DNA from 3 places in the Paenibacillus sp. TY11 genome. Region 1 is predicted to be linked to each of the others. Evidence: riboswitches for the same ligand, from Rfam matches in the RefSeq annotation. Region 1 holds a riboswitch; each other region holds the start of a gene.

Evidence for each region. Region 1 has a riboswitch for cobalamin ahead of AC6EJC_RS10640 (ABC transporter substrate-binding protein). Riboswitches for the same ligand answer to the same signal wherever they lie in the genome.
Region 2: linked by a shared signal. The riboswitch ahead of cobJ (precorrin-3B C(17)-methyltransferase) and the one ahead of AC6EJC_RS10640 (ABC transporter substrate-binding protein) in region 1 are both predicted to bind cobalamin.
Region 3: linked by a shared signal. The riboswitch ahead of metE (5-methyltetrahydropteroyltriglutamate--homocysteine S-methyltransferase) and the one ahead of AC6EJC_RS10640 (ABC transporter substrate-binding protein) in region 1 are both predicted to bind cobalamin.

Annotation. Positions count from the first base shown of each region.
Region 1 covers NZ_JCBAIQ010000008.1:44,853-49,465, reverse strand. The annotation lists gene AC6EJC_RS10645 (FecCD family ABC transporter permease) at 1-881, opposite strand, end outside; gene AC6EJC_RS10640 (ABC transporter substrate-binding protein) at 878-1,885, opposite strand; cobalamin riboswitch at 2,093-2,280, opposite strand; gene AC6EJC_RS10635 (histidine phosphatase family protein) at 2,409-3,167, opposite strand; gene cbiB (adenosylcobinamide-phosphate synthase CbiB) at 3,206-4,177, opposite strand; gene cobD (threonine-phosphate decarboxylase CobD) at 4,167-4,613, opposite strand, start outside.
Region 2 covers NZ_JCBAIQ010000001.1:76-4,688, reverse strand. The annotation lists gene AC6EJC_RS00030 (Ger(x)C family spore germination protein) at 1-75, shown strand, start outside; gene AC6EJC_RS00025 (hypothetical protein) at 68-292, shown strand; gene AC6EJC_RS00020 (GerAB/ArcD/ProY family transporter) at 334-1,482, shown strand; gene AC6EJC_RS00015 (uroporphyrinogen-III synthase) at 1,584-2,441, shown strand; gene AC6EJC_RS00010 (LOG family protein) at 2,639-3,193, shown strand; cobalamin riboswitch at 3,251-3,435, shown strand; partial or broken gene cobJ (precorrin-3B C(17)-methyltransferase) at 3,746-4,613, shown strand, end outside.
Region 3 covers NZ_JCBAIQ010000001.1:30,166-34,778, reverse strand. The annotation lists gene AC6EJC_RS00165 (PadR family transcriptional regulator) at 1-83, opposite strand, end outside; gene AC6EJC_RS00160 (DUF6985 domain-containing protein) at 465-998, shown strand; gene metE (5-methyltetrahydropteroyltriglutamate--homocysteine S-methyltransferase) at 1,083-3,401, opposite strand; cobalamin riboswitch at 3,563-3,758, opposite strand; gene nrdG (anaerobic ribonucleoside-triphosphate reductase activating protein) at 3,932-4,429, opposite strand; gene AC6EJC_RS00145 (anaerobic ribonucleoside triphosphate reductase) at 4,426-4,613, opposite strand, start outside.

The sequences.
Region 1 (4,613 bases):
GATAACGGAACAATCATCCGGTAATCAGGACCTGTCACCAGACGGATGATATGCGGTACAACGAGTCCCACAAAGCCAATCACTCCACATACCGAGACAGCGGCAGCTGTCAGTAGCGTGGATATGATCAGAACGGATAGCTTCGTCGCATCTACATGAACTCCCATGTGAGCCGCCTGACGTTCACCCAAAGCCAGAATATTCAGCACCCGTGCCCGGTTCCATAAAAACACCAGCCCTATGACCACGTAAGGTAAAAGGATTCCTGTATATGACCAACCACGCAGACTAAGACTTCCCATCGTCCAATACAATATTTCATTGACCGTCTCCTTCGACATGGCTGTCAGAAAAGAAACAACCGCTCCCAGAAAAGATTGCATCACCACACCCGACAAAATGAGACTTTGTGTCGGAATTTTCCCACCTTCCCGTGCCAGTGTCAGCACCATCCACAGCGTCAGCATTCCGGTCGTAAACGCCACTAGCGGCAGCGTCCATATGCCAACAAATGAAAATTGAAGGCCCCAATAAATCAGCACCGCCGCTCCTACCGAAGCACCTGAGGATACCCCCAGTGTATATGGATCAGCCAAAGGATTGCGCAGCACACCCTGAAATCCGGCTCCCGCCAGCGCCAGCGCTGCGCCTACCAACATTCCCAGTAACACTCGTGGCAATCTGACCTTCAAAATAATCTGCTCTGAGGATGTATTCCAATCCGGTGTAAACGTATCGCCTAACCACGGAAGGTGGTTAACCAGAATGCCCGTGATCTGGCTGACCGGAAGCTTGGCCGAGCCGATGCCAAGACAGAGTAGCAGCGTCAGCAACAGCAGGACAAGACCTGTCCCTCCAAAGCCGATCAGTTTACGATTCATTTGAAAATTTCAGGATAAACGCCCTTGGCCACTTCCTTGAGACCTTCCGTTACGCGTGGACCCGGACGACTGATCAAATTATCATCCACGGCAAACACCCGGTTGTGGCGAACAGCCGATATTTGATCCCATCCACTGCGAGCTTTAATGATTTCGCCGAGTGTTTGACCAGTTTTGTCGTCCTTGACACTTTTGCTGTACAAAATCACGTCAGGGTTCGCAGCAATAATATTTTCCTCACTAATTTGGTACCACCCCTTCTGCGTGGCACCTACATTTTCGCCGCCCGCCAACGTAATCAGCTCGTCCATAAACTCGCCTTTACCAACCGTCCAGCCTGGTGAAAACTCGACGTATACCCGCAGCTTCTGCCCTTTACCGATATTTTTAATTCCTTCTTTCACTTCCGCTACATCTGCTCTCATCTTGTCAGTCACCGCTCTCGCTTCTTTCTGATGATCGGTGATTTTCCCATACAATTCGATGTTAGCTATGACATCTTCGATCGTTTTCGGTTCCGTTTTAAAAATCATAATTCCCATATCACGCAGCTTGGTCGTAGCCTGTTCACTAAGTGAGATCCCTGCAAAAACGACTTCCGGGTTTGCAGCAATGATCGCCTCTTCGTTCGGTTTCATAATACCGCCCACTTTTGGCTTTTTCGTAGCTGCTTCCGGATAATCAGAGTAGTCGGAGACGCCGACAATTTCCTTATCCAGCCCGATAGCGAACAGCGCCTCGGTTTCTGCCGGGGAGACGGAAACGATTTTATCCGGTGCTTTTTTGAATGTAAATTCCTGTCCTGTGGCATCCTTAACCGTTAGCGGGTAAACCGTTTTGCCTGGAGGCTCTTGTGCGGTTACTGTCTGTCCCGGTTGCTGGGAAGAAGCCTGCCCCTCTTTATTTTCAGCATTCTTTCCATTAGCGCCACATGCACTCAGCACAACTGCCAAAATCAGAGCCAATAGACCTGTTGTCCAAACCTTTATTTTTTTTCCTGCCATGATTAGCACCCCTTCATAAAAAAATCGTTAAGAGCGTCACTTGAACATCATCCGATATCTTCTAACCCAGCCTTCTTTTCCTATCAAAAAACCCCCGCATCCTCATATCAGGACACAGGGGTCACGTTAGCGCAGATCGTGCGCAGGCGGCAGCTTCTTCCCGCATGGACAGTCACTGCGAACACGTCATCCTTTCCTCGAAGGATTATGGTGACAGGCGGACGGGCAGGTATCCTGACTTATGGTAAGATGCAGGTCCTAAAACTCTTTCATATGCTTGGTGGCACATAAAGCAGGACTAACGGGCATGTTTCCATTTACAGTGGCGGGACCGCGCCGGACTCACACCGACTTCCCTTTTAACAGCGCAGTGAAGGGAACCAACGGTTTCATCACACTGCGCCGACCTCGTCTGCTGGATATTTGATGTAGTGGTAGTCAAGCCGTTCTTTTACTTGATGATTATAGGTTAAAATGAGGCGGCTTACAACCCAAACAGCCTCTTTATCCGCTGGTGTCTAACCTAATGAGGAAGCATTTTCGCAATGTAATTGTGCGGTCCTGCCAACCTCAACTGAATCCTAAATGCTTCTCCCGGCTTCGGATTCAGGCTCCAAAAATCATGGCCCGGTATCAGCATGCAAGCCAATTGACGAATTACGCCACCATGCGTAACGACCAAAACAGAGGGCGGCGCAGCAGTCAAATCCATGGGTTGAACTTCCATAGCAATTCGCCACTCATACAGAGAGTCAAGAAATTCGCGCAGACGATTCACAAAATCTGCCCAAGGCTCTCCTCCAGGAGGGGTGATCCGTTGCGGCTCATCAATCCAAGCGCGATACAACTCCACATCCTTAAGCATGTCATACGTTTTTCCATCCCACTCGCCAAAATGAAGCTCTCGCAGACGTGGTTCCATAATAGGAGGCATAGCAGATAGGGAACGTCCAGACGTCAACTCTGATTTTGGCAAAATGATCTGCAAGGTCTGGCGACATCGCATCAAGTCGCTGCAATAGATTCGAGCAAAGGACTGCCCCTGCAATTTTTCCTGCAAAGGCTTTAATTCCTGCTCTGCTCCTGATAGCAAACCCAAGTCGGAGTGTCCCAGATATCGACGTTCTCTGTTCCATAAGGTTGTGCCATGACGTACTAACACAAGCTCCATGTCCCACTGCAGATCTTCTTTAGCATCATACGGCACCTTATCCTCCTGTGAGTTCGGACTTTGTGCGTATTCTACTGTCCTTTTTGCTGCTATATCTTGTTTCAAGATCATGTCACTTCCTGCTCGATCATTATTCAGTGTGTCACTCCTCACCGCACCCATCCCAAGGCAAAACAACCTGCGGCTCCTAACAAACACAATCCTACAAACATACTGGACACGGCGAACATCAGCTGGATCGTATGCCGTATATCTTTCGACTCTAGCGGTCGTATCCAATCGCCCATGTATGCACGAAAGGAGCGCACGCCATGATACACATTATAGCCTCCAAGACGAATCCCCAGTGCACCAGCAACAGCCGATTCCGGGAAGCCACTGTTCGGGCTTGGGTGCAGACGAGCGTCTCGCTTGACTGTGCGCCAGCTTCTTGCAGCATCTCGCTTGTACATCCACGCCGCTACCACAAGCATTGCCGCTGTCAGGCGTGCCGGTATGTAGTTAGCGACATCATCCAGACGTGCTGAAGCCCAGCCTAAATGCAGATACTTTTCATTTTTATAGCCAACCATGGAATCGAGCGTATTCACAGCACGATAAGCCAGCGCCAAGGGTGCTCCCCCGATCAAGGCATAAAAAAGCGGGGAAATAATCGCGTCCACGATATTTTCAGCGACCGTTTCGACGGTACCGCGTACAATCTCAGGCTCATCAAGCTGTTGCGTATCCCGCCCAACTATCATGCCCAGCTCCCGCCGTGCCGCAGCCAGGTCATCCGCCTGCAACGCTCGGTATACTGCCATTCCTGCGTCCTTTAGTCCTTTGGAAGCAATCGTGGTCGCAATCAGCACCATTTCTACGCCGACAGACAACCACGGATGAATCAAGGCAAGCAAGTGCAATAGCGCCCAGGCGAGCGTAAAGGAGCCTCCCGCCACAATGAGTGGAAGCAGTATACCCGCACGTTTCAACCCCCGGTCACTTCGGGCCTGGCGGCGAATCACTTTTTCCAATGCTGAAATGGCATGTCCCATACCGATGACTGGATGCGGCAACCACCTCGGGTCACCGATCAGCCTGTCCAAAAGGTAGGCTGCCAGGATAATCAAGCTAACTGTCACGCCGCTGCTCCTCCTCCAGCACTTCACCCAATACAGACAGCAGCCTGTCGTTGGCTTCTGCATCCTTGACCGCAATCCGAAAATGGCTCGTCGTCAGCCCCGGATACATAGCACAGCTACGTATAAGAATTCCGCGTTGTCCAAGCGCCTGCTGAATCGCCGATGCGCTCCACGTACCCGGCGCCCTTGCCAGCACGTAATTGGCTTCGCCGGGAACGACACCGCAGCCCCATTCCGCCAAGGCGGTCAACAGGCGGTTGCGCTCCGTAGCAATCAGCTCCTGTGTGCGGCGCTCATATGCTTGCCCACTTTTCAGACATGCCTCCCCAGCCAGCAACGCCAATCCATTCACACTCCAGGTCACCTGTTTGGCCGTCATTCGCCGGATATAGTCCGGATGAGCAATCGCATAGCCCAATCGCAAGCCAGGAATGGC
Region 2 (4,613 bases), on a different contig from region 1:
GTCGTACACATCGAAAATATTGGTGCAATCACCAAGCCATTCGGGGTCAAAAAGGAGAACATTCAGAATGAATAAGGTATTTCTGCTGCCATTGGTGCTGGCTATTCTCTTCATGTATCTGATTGACCGCAAAAGTCTCAACGCTGCACCTGCCGTCAACCGATGGATCTCACGTGTATTGTACGTAATTAGTATTGGTATCTGGATCTACGGAACATCGACAAGAAGTTCCGTTTATGTGGCTACATGGCTGACCCGTTTTATTGACATGTGGCTCCCCCCTACGTTGTAACGTGTAATGGATGCCTGTGGGCCAAAAGGAGATGTACCTTTATGAAACAGTTCACAACCAGACAAATCGTGTTGCTTGGTGTATTGCTGCAGGCCAGTATTACCCTTGTACATGCTCCCGCCCAGGCAGCAGATTACGCAAACCAGCATGCTTATTGGACTTGTATGGTTGCCGCCATTGTGCTGTGCCTGCCGATCTATGTGGCGCTTAGAATTAGGAGACGTTTTCCAGATCAGGATATGCTTCAGGCCATAGTAAGCTCTTATCCCGTACTGGGACGCATGCTGCTCTCGGTGTACCTTATAATTTTCCTGATTATATTTGCAAGGGATTTGAGAATTATTACGGATTTGGTACAGGTTACGCTGTTGCCGTTGACCCCAATTGTCGTGATTTCTCTGATTATATTGTTAACTTTAGTGTTTATGGCTAAAGGTGGAATTAGCACTATCGTGAATATGACGGAAGTTTTTGTTCCGCTGATGATCCTGACGCTCTTGACCATGCCGCTTATTTTCGGGCGTAATATGGATTTTGCGGTACTGAGACCGTTCTTGCATCCAGATGTAGGTGGAGTGGTCAAAGGGAGCTGGCGCATGCTTGGTTATATGGCAGACATTATGATGTTGCCCTTTGTGATTTTGGGAAAAAATTATAGTCCACGGAGCGCGTGGCTTGGGCATCTGACTGGAACCGTTTTTTTGGTTCTGATTGTGTTACTGGCAGAGCTGGTTATCGGTGTCCCCATTTTGTCACGACTGTTTTATCCTTCGTATGAACTGGCGCGTCAGTTGCAAGTGACCGATTTTCTGGATCGGTTCGATTTATTTGTGGGCGCTCTTACCGTGCCGACTCTGCTTACGAAAATGGGGTTTGATCTGTACGTCATCAGTTTGACTGTTAAGCGTATGTTTGCTCCAGCCTGGGGGAATTTGATTGTTTGGCCAGTTGGTTTGTTGGGTTACGTCTGTTCCTTTATGCTGTTCTCTAACATTGTACAAATATATGAATTCATCCGGGAGTGGACCGTGGTTATGGTCATGTTCTTTGTCTTCATGCCATTTGTGTTATGGCTGCTACTCCGACCCAAACGTAAAGAAGAAGGCGGCGGTGATAAGCCATCCGGCGAAAAGCAGGATAACAGACAGAAAGACCAGTTGGGGGGCGGAGAAAGACAGGCAGATTTATAAGATTACTATATCCATCAAAAAAGTAATTTTTATTTGTCTTTTAGCCCTCTAATTGTATACTTGATAGAAAGGATTACGACTTCTACAAGGGAGGGAACAGGATGGCACAGCGCATGGCAGGCAAGAGGATCGCCCTTGCTGGTCCCCGTAAAGCAGACGAAATGGCACTGTTGGTTGCAAAAATGGGGGGCGAGCCAGTGCAGCGTCCGGCCCAGGGGACGGTTTTTCTGGATGATATCGAGCTGCGCAACGCCGTTGTATCGTGGGTGAAGCAGCCGCCAGACTGGAACATTTTTACGACAGGCATGGGCCTGGACGCACTGTTCGATATGGCTGAGGATATGGGGGTGGCAGAGCAGATTATAGAGCTGCTCCAATCCTCGAACATTGCAGCGCGGGGCTACAAGACGGTCAATGGACTCAAAAAGCGTGGCTTCACACCAGCTGTACGGGATGAGGACGGAAGTTTGACCGGGTTGACGCGGGCCTTTGCCCCATATGATCTGAAGGGCAAGGAAGTGCTATTGCAGCTACACGGTGATCCGGCCCCACGGCTGGTGAAGTGGCTGGACGAGCAAGGCGCAATTACCCGGCAGGTGCTTCCTTATAAGCATATACCGCCCGAGGAAGAGAATTTGCAAGCGTTGCTGCAAGATATCGTAAATCGTAAGGTGGATGCCGTTACGTTCACGAGCGGTCCGCAAATCCGCTTTTTGGCTCAATATGCCAGAGAGCAAAATCGAATCGAGGATTTACTGGAAGCTTTTCGTGAGGATGTGATTGCTGTATCGGTAGGCAAGGTGACTGCGCAGTCCATATTGGAGGAAGGGATTGAACGGATCGTGTTTCCGGTAGAAGAGCGCATGGGCGCGATGATGGTGGAACTGGGAAGATATTTTGAACATAGCGATTCGGTGCATGGCTTTGGTCTGGAGATAGTGAAGCGGTCATTGAAATGAGATAGAAATTATAAATGCAGTGTGCTAAAAAGAACTTATATTTTCTGATACAGAGTAAAATAAAGATAAGGGCCTACGAGGTCTTTATCTTTTTTTGTTGGACATGCATCGACAAAGTTTTTTGTTATAGCGAAAATATTTATCTAATATAATGAATAAGTTTCGATGCATGATACTAGGACAGGAGCTGAGACGTTATGAATTCGATTTGTGTATTTGCCGGGTCCAGACCTGGACATTCATCGGTATATCTTGAGGCGGCAGGTAAGCTGGGGGAAGCCATGGCTCGACATCATTTCCGTCTGATCTATGGTGGCTCTAGCAGGGGGCTGATGGGTGAGGTTGCGGATGGAATGCTGGCGGGTGACGGTCAGGTCACCGGCATTATGCCCACCTTGTTATTTGATGCAGAGATCATTCATCGGGGAGTTACCGAATTTATTGAGGTAGCGAGCATGCATGAACGTAAAGCGGCAATGAGCGAGATGGCTGATGCGTTTATTGCCCTTCCGGGTGGATTGGGAACCTTTGAGGAGCTGTTCGAGGTATTGTGCTGGGCACAAATCGGCATTCATCGCAAGCCCATTGGGCTACTGAATGTGAATGGATATTTTGACCCGTTAGTAGAAATGGTACGTCATAGCGTGCAAGAGGGGTTTGCGGGGTCTGAGCATCCAGCGCTACTGAGTATCTCTGCGGACCCGGATGAATTGCTACATATGTTAAAAAATAAAGCAGAGAACTTGAAATAAAGCGTTTTTCGTGCTTGCACAACTGATTGAGGCAAGGTTATGATAAGACCCATAATCAAATAGCGGACAGACAAGGTGCCTTTGCGGTTGAGCAAAGGGTAACAGGGAATCGGGTGCAAGTCCCGAGCGGTCCCGCCACTGTAAGGAAGAGGATTCTTTTAAATGGTCACTCGTGAAAACGGGGAAGACGAAAGAATCTGTTGATGCCAAGCCAGGAGACCTACCTTGATCTGTATGCACCGTTAACCTTCGCGGAGAGGATGGGTGTACGAAATCAGGAAATCAGGCACACGTTGCTTTTTCCATGTTGGTTACAGGTTTGCGTGGATATGAACGTGCAGCAGCGTTTGAAGCGTAAACAAAACAGATGGAAAGCAGCGGCAGTTTGGAGGGAGACGAACTGTCTTCTTACGCTGTTTGTTCGTCTGATGAGAGATGCGTACATAGGAACCCCATCCGGGCAGGATGGGGTTTTTTGAGTTACAGGATGTCCACAAATCATTGAGATAGATAGGAATAGCTGCCCTGAAAAGGATGAATAGGAGGAGCACGATGAGCCCATTAGGAAAATTGCTGGTGATTGGATTTGGACCAGGAGATATGGAACATATCACAAAACGGGCGCTGGATGCGCTGGCCGAAAGTGAGGTCATTATCGGCTACAATACCTACGTTGATTTGATCCGTCCGTTGTTGAACGGACAGGAGATTGTACGCACAGGGATGACAGAGGAAGTGAGCCGTGCGCAGGAGGCGGTTCGTCAAGCAGAGATGGGCAAGAAGGTAGCCGTCATTTCCAGTGGGGATGCGGGTGTCTATGGCATGGCAGGGCTGGTGTATGAAGTGCTGATGCAAAAAGGGTGGCGTCGCGAGGACGGGGTTGAGGTCGAAGTCGTGCCGGGGATCTCGGCTATCCAGTCCTGTGCTTCGTTGTTGGGGGCGCCGGTTATGCATGATGCTTGCACGATCAGTCTGAGTGATCATCTGACCCCGTGGGAAACGATTGTGAAGCGTGTAGAAGCTGCGGCTTCGGCTGATTTTGTGATTGCATTATACAACCCGCGCAGTGGTCGGCGTACACGCCAGATTGTTGAAACTCAATCCATTTTGCTGCGTTACCGCGATCCACAAACTCCAGTCGGGCTGGTGAAGAGTGCTTATCGTGAACGTCAGCAAGTTATCGTAACGACGCTGGAAGATATGCTGAACCACGACATCGGGATGCTGACGACCGTAATCATCGGTAATTCCTCGACGACGGTGTATGACGGCTTAATCGTGACGCCGCGCGGATATCAGCGCAAATACACGCTGAATGCGACCGAGCAGGCGCTCAAGCCGCATCAGCGTCTCCGCACGGAAGCGGAGCCGTGGTCGCTGAGCGCGCAAGAGGATCGCGCGCTGGATACACCGCAGGCAG
Region 3 (4,613 bases), on a different contig from region 1:
TAGCCATAACGGTCTCTGCGTCCAATTAGAACTAGAACGCACAGTTCAAGTACCCCTTTCTTGAATTGGATGTTCACATTCACGAGCGGTGCTCCCTTCCTGGTTGTAATCAATGATTCATAGGTGTCGTTCGGATTAAGGGGAAGAAACGTGTGTTTGTGCATAATTTGTCACGGGTACTAATTATAGAACAGTAGTCAGGTATAATTTAACATCATGTACTGATTAATGCAAGGTACTAAATTTTTAATAATAAAATTTTCGTGCCAAAATGGGGTGGTTTTCTTGGTTGAGGACTTCAATGAATAGCGAATGTTGTAGAATAAAGTAGTTTTATTTGGAAATATATCGAATTCTGGATGAATGTACAAATGGGATGTTGCTTTAATTTCATTCATTAAAATGATAGATTGTAAAGTATTCAATAGGGTTAAAGATTACATTTTATGAAGAGGTGGCAAAGGATGGACTGGAAACACTGGTATATGGAATTGGAGCAGGATGATGAGACTTGGGATGTATCGGAGGAGATCATTCTGCGTGGTGTGGTGCCTCTCTTTTTTTGCGGACAGCAGTCAGAAGTAGAAGTCGAATTTATCGTGGGAGCCGACTCCGAAGAACAGGCACAGGCTATAGAAGAACCTACAGAGCTGCAGAAAAAGACATGGGAGCAGTATATGGCTTATTCGCCGGCTATCCATCCTCAAGTGTTAGAGTCCATACACCATCATTATGTTGGCATAGTGGAAAAGTACCGGAATGCTTACAGCTCATGGGGAGAAGACCCGGATGAATATGCGCCTTATGTGGAGCAACCGGAACAATTGCTCGATCGATTACAACTCGTGTCTATACTGATATCCGACTCATCGGAAAAGGATGAACTATATTTGAATTTTAGTTGTTCCTGGGATCGAGAACATGGCTTAGGCGTACATATGAAACAGATGAAAATGGAGCATATTCAAGGCGCGTATACATTATATGACCTGGAATAAATCCCCCTCCCGTCTTTTAGCAGAAAGGACGGAAAGGGAATAGGATATTGTGAAAATGCTGGCGCGATTCGATACGATTAAAAATCAGTTGGATACAGCCAGCGCATCTCGGGCTGCTTGAGCCGCCTGTACCATTTGCCGTAACGCGGCGACAGATTCCTCCTTGGTGCGGGTTTTCAGACCACAATCCGGATTAACCCAGAACAAATCTGATGGTAGTACGCGCAGGGCACGCTGGATCATACTTAGCATTTCTGATACATCGGGAATGCGCGGGCTGTGGATATCGTACACGCCCAGACCGATGCCTTTGTCGTATACCTGATCCTCAAAGCTGACAATCAGTTCTCCGTGGCTTCGCGAGGTTTCAATAGAAATAACGTCGGCATCCATGTCTGAAATGGACTGGATCATATCTTGAAATTCGGAATAGCACATGTGCGTATGGATTTGGGTCGCAGGCTCAACGGTGGCCGTGGTCACAAGGAAGGCTTGAACGGCCCAATCCAGATAGGCTTGCTGCTGTTCTTTTTTCAACGGAAGCCCTTCGCGAATTGCGGGTTCATCGACCTGAATCATGCCGATGCCCGCTTGTTCCAGTGCCTCTACCTCTGCCCGTAATGCCAGAGCCAACTGTAAAGCAACTTGACTGCGTGGAATATCATTACGTTCGAAAGACCAGTTCAAAATGGTCACAGGGCCTGTAAGCATTCCTTTAACCGGCTTGGAGGTTAACGATTGGGCGAATGCCGTTTCTTCCACAGTCATGGGCTGATCGAACGATACGTCTCCGTATATAATCGGTGGTTTAACACAGCGGGAGCCATAGGACTGCACCCATCCGTTTTGCGTAAAAGCAAAGCCTTTCAGCTTTTCGCCAAAAAACTCAACCATGTCGGTTCGCTCAAATTCCCCGTGAACAAGCACGTCAATGCCAATGTCCTCTTGAATATCAATCCATTCCTTGATTTGCTGTTGGATGAACGTCCGGTATTGCTCGGCAGACCATTCTCCTTTGCGATAGTGCAGGCGGGCCTTGCGGATCTCGGCGGTTTGCGGGAAGCTACCAATGGTCGTCGTAGGCAGTGGAGGCAACTTCAGCTTATTTTGCTGAATCACACGACGCTCGGCGAAAGGAACGCTGCGTAACAGAGGCTCTTTTGCCAGCAGGTCGGCCAGATCGGCAGATGTCTGTACCCGTGCCGCTGAGCTGTTGAAGCGGGCTACCGCATCTGCACTTTGCTCAAGCTTGGCGAGTGCAGATGGATCGCGCTTGCCAAGTGCTGCCGTCAGGGCGGCGATTTCCTCGAGCTTTTCATCGGCAAAGGCCAGCGCTTGCACCAGCTCCGTGTCCAGCTTGTGCTCTGCTTCCAGACTGACCGGCACATGCAGCAGACTGCATGATGGCTGTACGATAAGCTGTGCGGCAGTTGTCTGTTCCGCCAACTGACCCAGCAGTGCAGCCACAGCGTTCAGGTCGCTGCGCCATATATTGCGCCCGTCAATGATACCAGCGCCCAGCGTTTTCCCCTTAGGGAAGCCATGTTGCAATATATGCTGAAGATTTTCGCCATCATCATACACAAAATCAAGACCCAGCCCCTGTACCGGAAGTGCGGACAGACGCTCATAATGATCCAGGCTGCCAAAGTAGGTTTGCAGCATTATATTTAAGGTGGGTGCAGCTTGGGTCAAAGCTTCATAGGCCTCCTGAATAATGTCCAAATCCTCTGCCGGGAATGAGGTAGTCAGGACAGGCTCATCCACCTGCACCCACTGAACGCCTTCCGCAGCCAGCTCAGACAGGACGCGGGCGTACAGTGGCAGGAAGCTTCGTACGATGGCGGCCAAATCCTTACGATCATAGCCTTTGGACAGGGCAACGAACGAGTAAGGACCGATAATGACGGGTTTACCTTCAATGCCCAGCTCCTGTTTTGCTTCACGATAAGCCTGCAAAGGTTTATTTTCAGTGAGCACCGGGAATGCATTTGCCAATTCGGGGACAATGTAGTGATAATTGGTATTCATCCATTTGGTCATTTCACTGGCGGTAGCTCCCTTTTGTCCACGAGCGATCCCGAAATATACGGACAGAGGGACCGGGCTTGCAGGACGATAGTTGAACCGTTCGGGTACCAGACCGAACATCACGGATGTATCAAGCATGTGATCGTAATAGGAGAAGTCCCCGACAGGAATGCGATCAATTCCCTTGTCACGCTGCTTGCTCAGATGCTCCAACCGTAATCTTTTCATCTCGATCTGCAGTTCGCCTTCGCTAATGCTGCCGCTCCAGAAGCGTTCCAGTGCTTTCTTCCATTCCCGGTTTCCGCCGATACGCGGATATCCCAGATTACTGCTAATCAAGCCGGATAATTCAGGCCATTCGATAATGGACATCTACTTTTCCTCCTAGCGGGTAGCCAGTTTATTTTTACGTACCAAAAAAGGCATTCTGTCCCCAAGGTTAAAAATAAGTAGGGGAAAGAATGCCTCCGTGATTAAAAAATCAAAAAATACGGCGACTGCTCTTAACACCTCCCTATCTTCCGTAGGTACTTGCGATGTTGTTGAAATAGGCAGGTCTCCTGACTTACGGATCATGACTTTCAGCATCCCTTCCCGGTCTGTGGACCAGTGGATGTATGAACAGCTGAAAATTCCCCGTTTACAGTGGCGGGACCGCGCCGGATTTGCACCGGCTTCCCTTTTAAGTCTGATCTGAAAAGAACAGACACCTATCTCCAAGCTATGCAATTAAGGTATGACGAATATTTATGCACTCGTATACTTGTTCATCATCATAAGTGAAACTTACGGGATGCGCAATAGAAACTCAGCGGAATCGATTAATTACACACAAAAAGACAAGTCTTCCCTGTAGGGGGGACTTGTCTTAGATATAGCATCTTACTGAGTAGAACATCGCCTTAAGCCAATGAAACGGTGTAACCTGCCTGAATGCTGGCTTTCACATCTACCAGACGCTGGTTGCGACTGCCCCGGAAGGGTAGAGTCAGATCCTTTTGCTGTTCTACAAAACGACCGTCCACAATCACGTCGCACAAAAGCGCTAGCTCCTGACGCTCCTGATCCGTAAGCAGATCTTCATAGACAAAGCCAGTGTAGGCCCACACGGTTCGGTCGGGACAGGCCGCGCGGAAGTCACGCACAAATTGCGAGCATTCTGCTGCTGAGAAAAACGGGTCTCCCCCGCAGAGAGTCAGTCCGTCCAACAACGGATTATCCATGATGTCACGAATGACTTCTTGTTGTCGTTGCGCTGTGAATGGCTCACCTGCACGGAAGCTCCACGACGCTGGATTAAAGCAGCCGGGACAGGCATGACGGCAACCGCTAATGAACACGACGGTGCGCAGGCCGTATCCTTCGTTCAGAGATTCTGGAATATAGCCGCACAAATTCACTTATGCTTCACCCGGTCGCGAACTTCGGCCTGCTTTGCGGCATTAAAGCGAACGGTATAGTCTCCTGTCAGATATCCAGTTACCCGACGCAAGCGCTGAAAGTGTGTGTGCTCCTCATCTATGCCACATTGGGGACAGCTTGTCCCGATTATCCCTTCATAACCACATTCCGTACAACGATCTA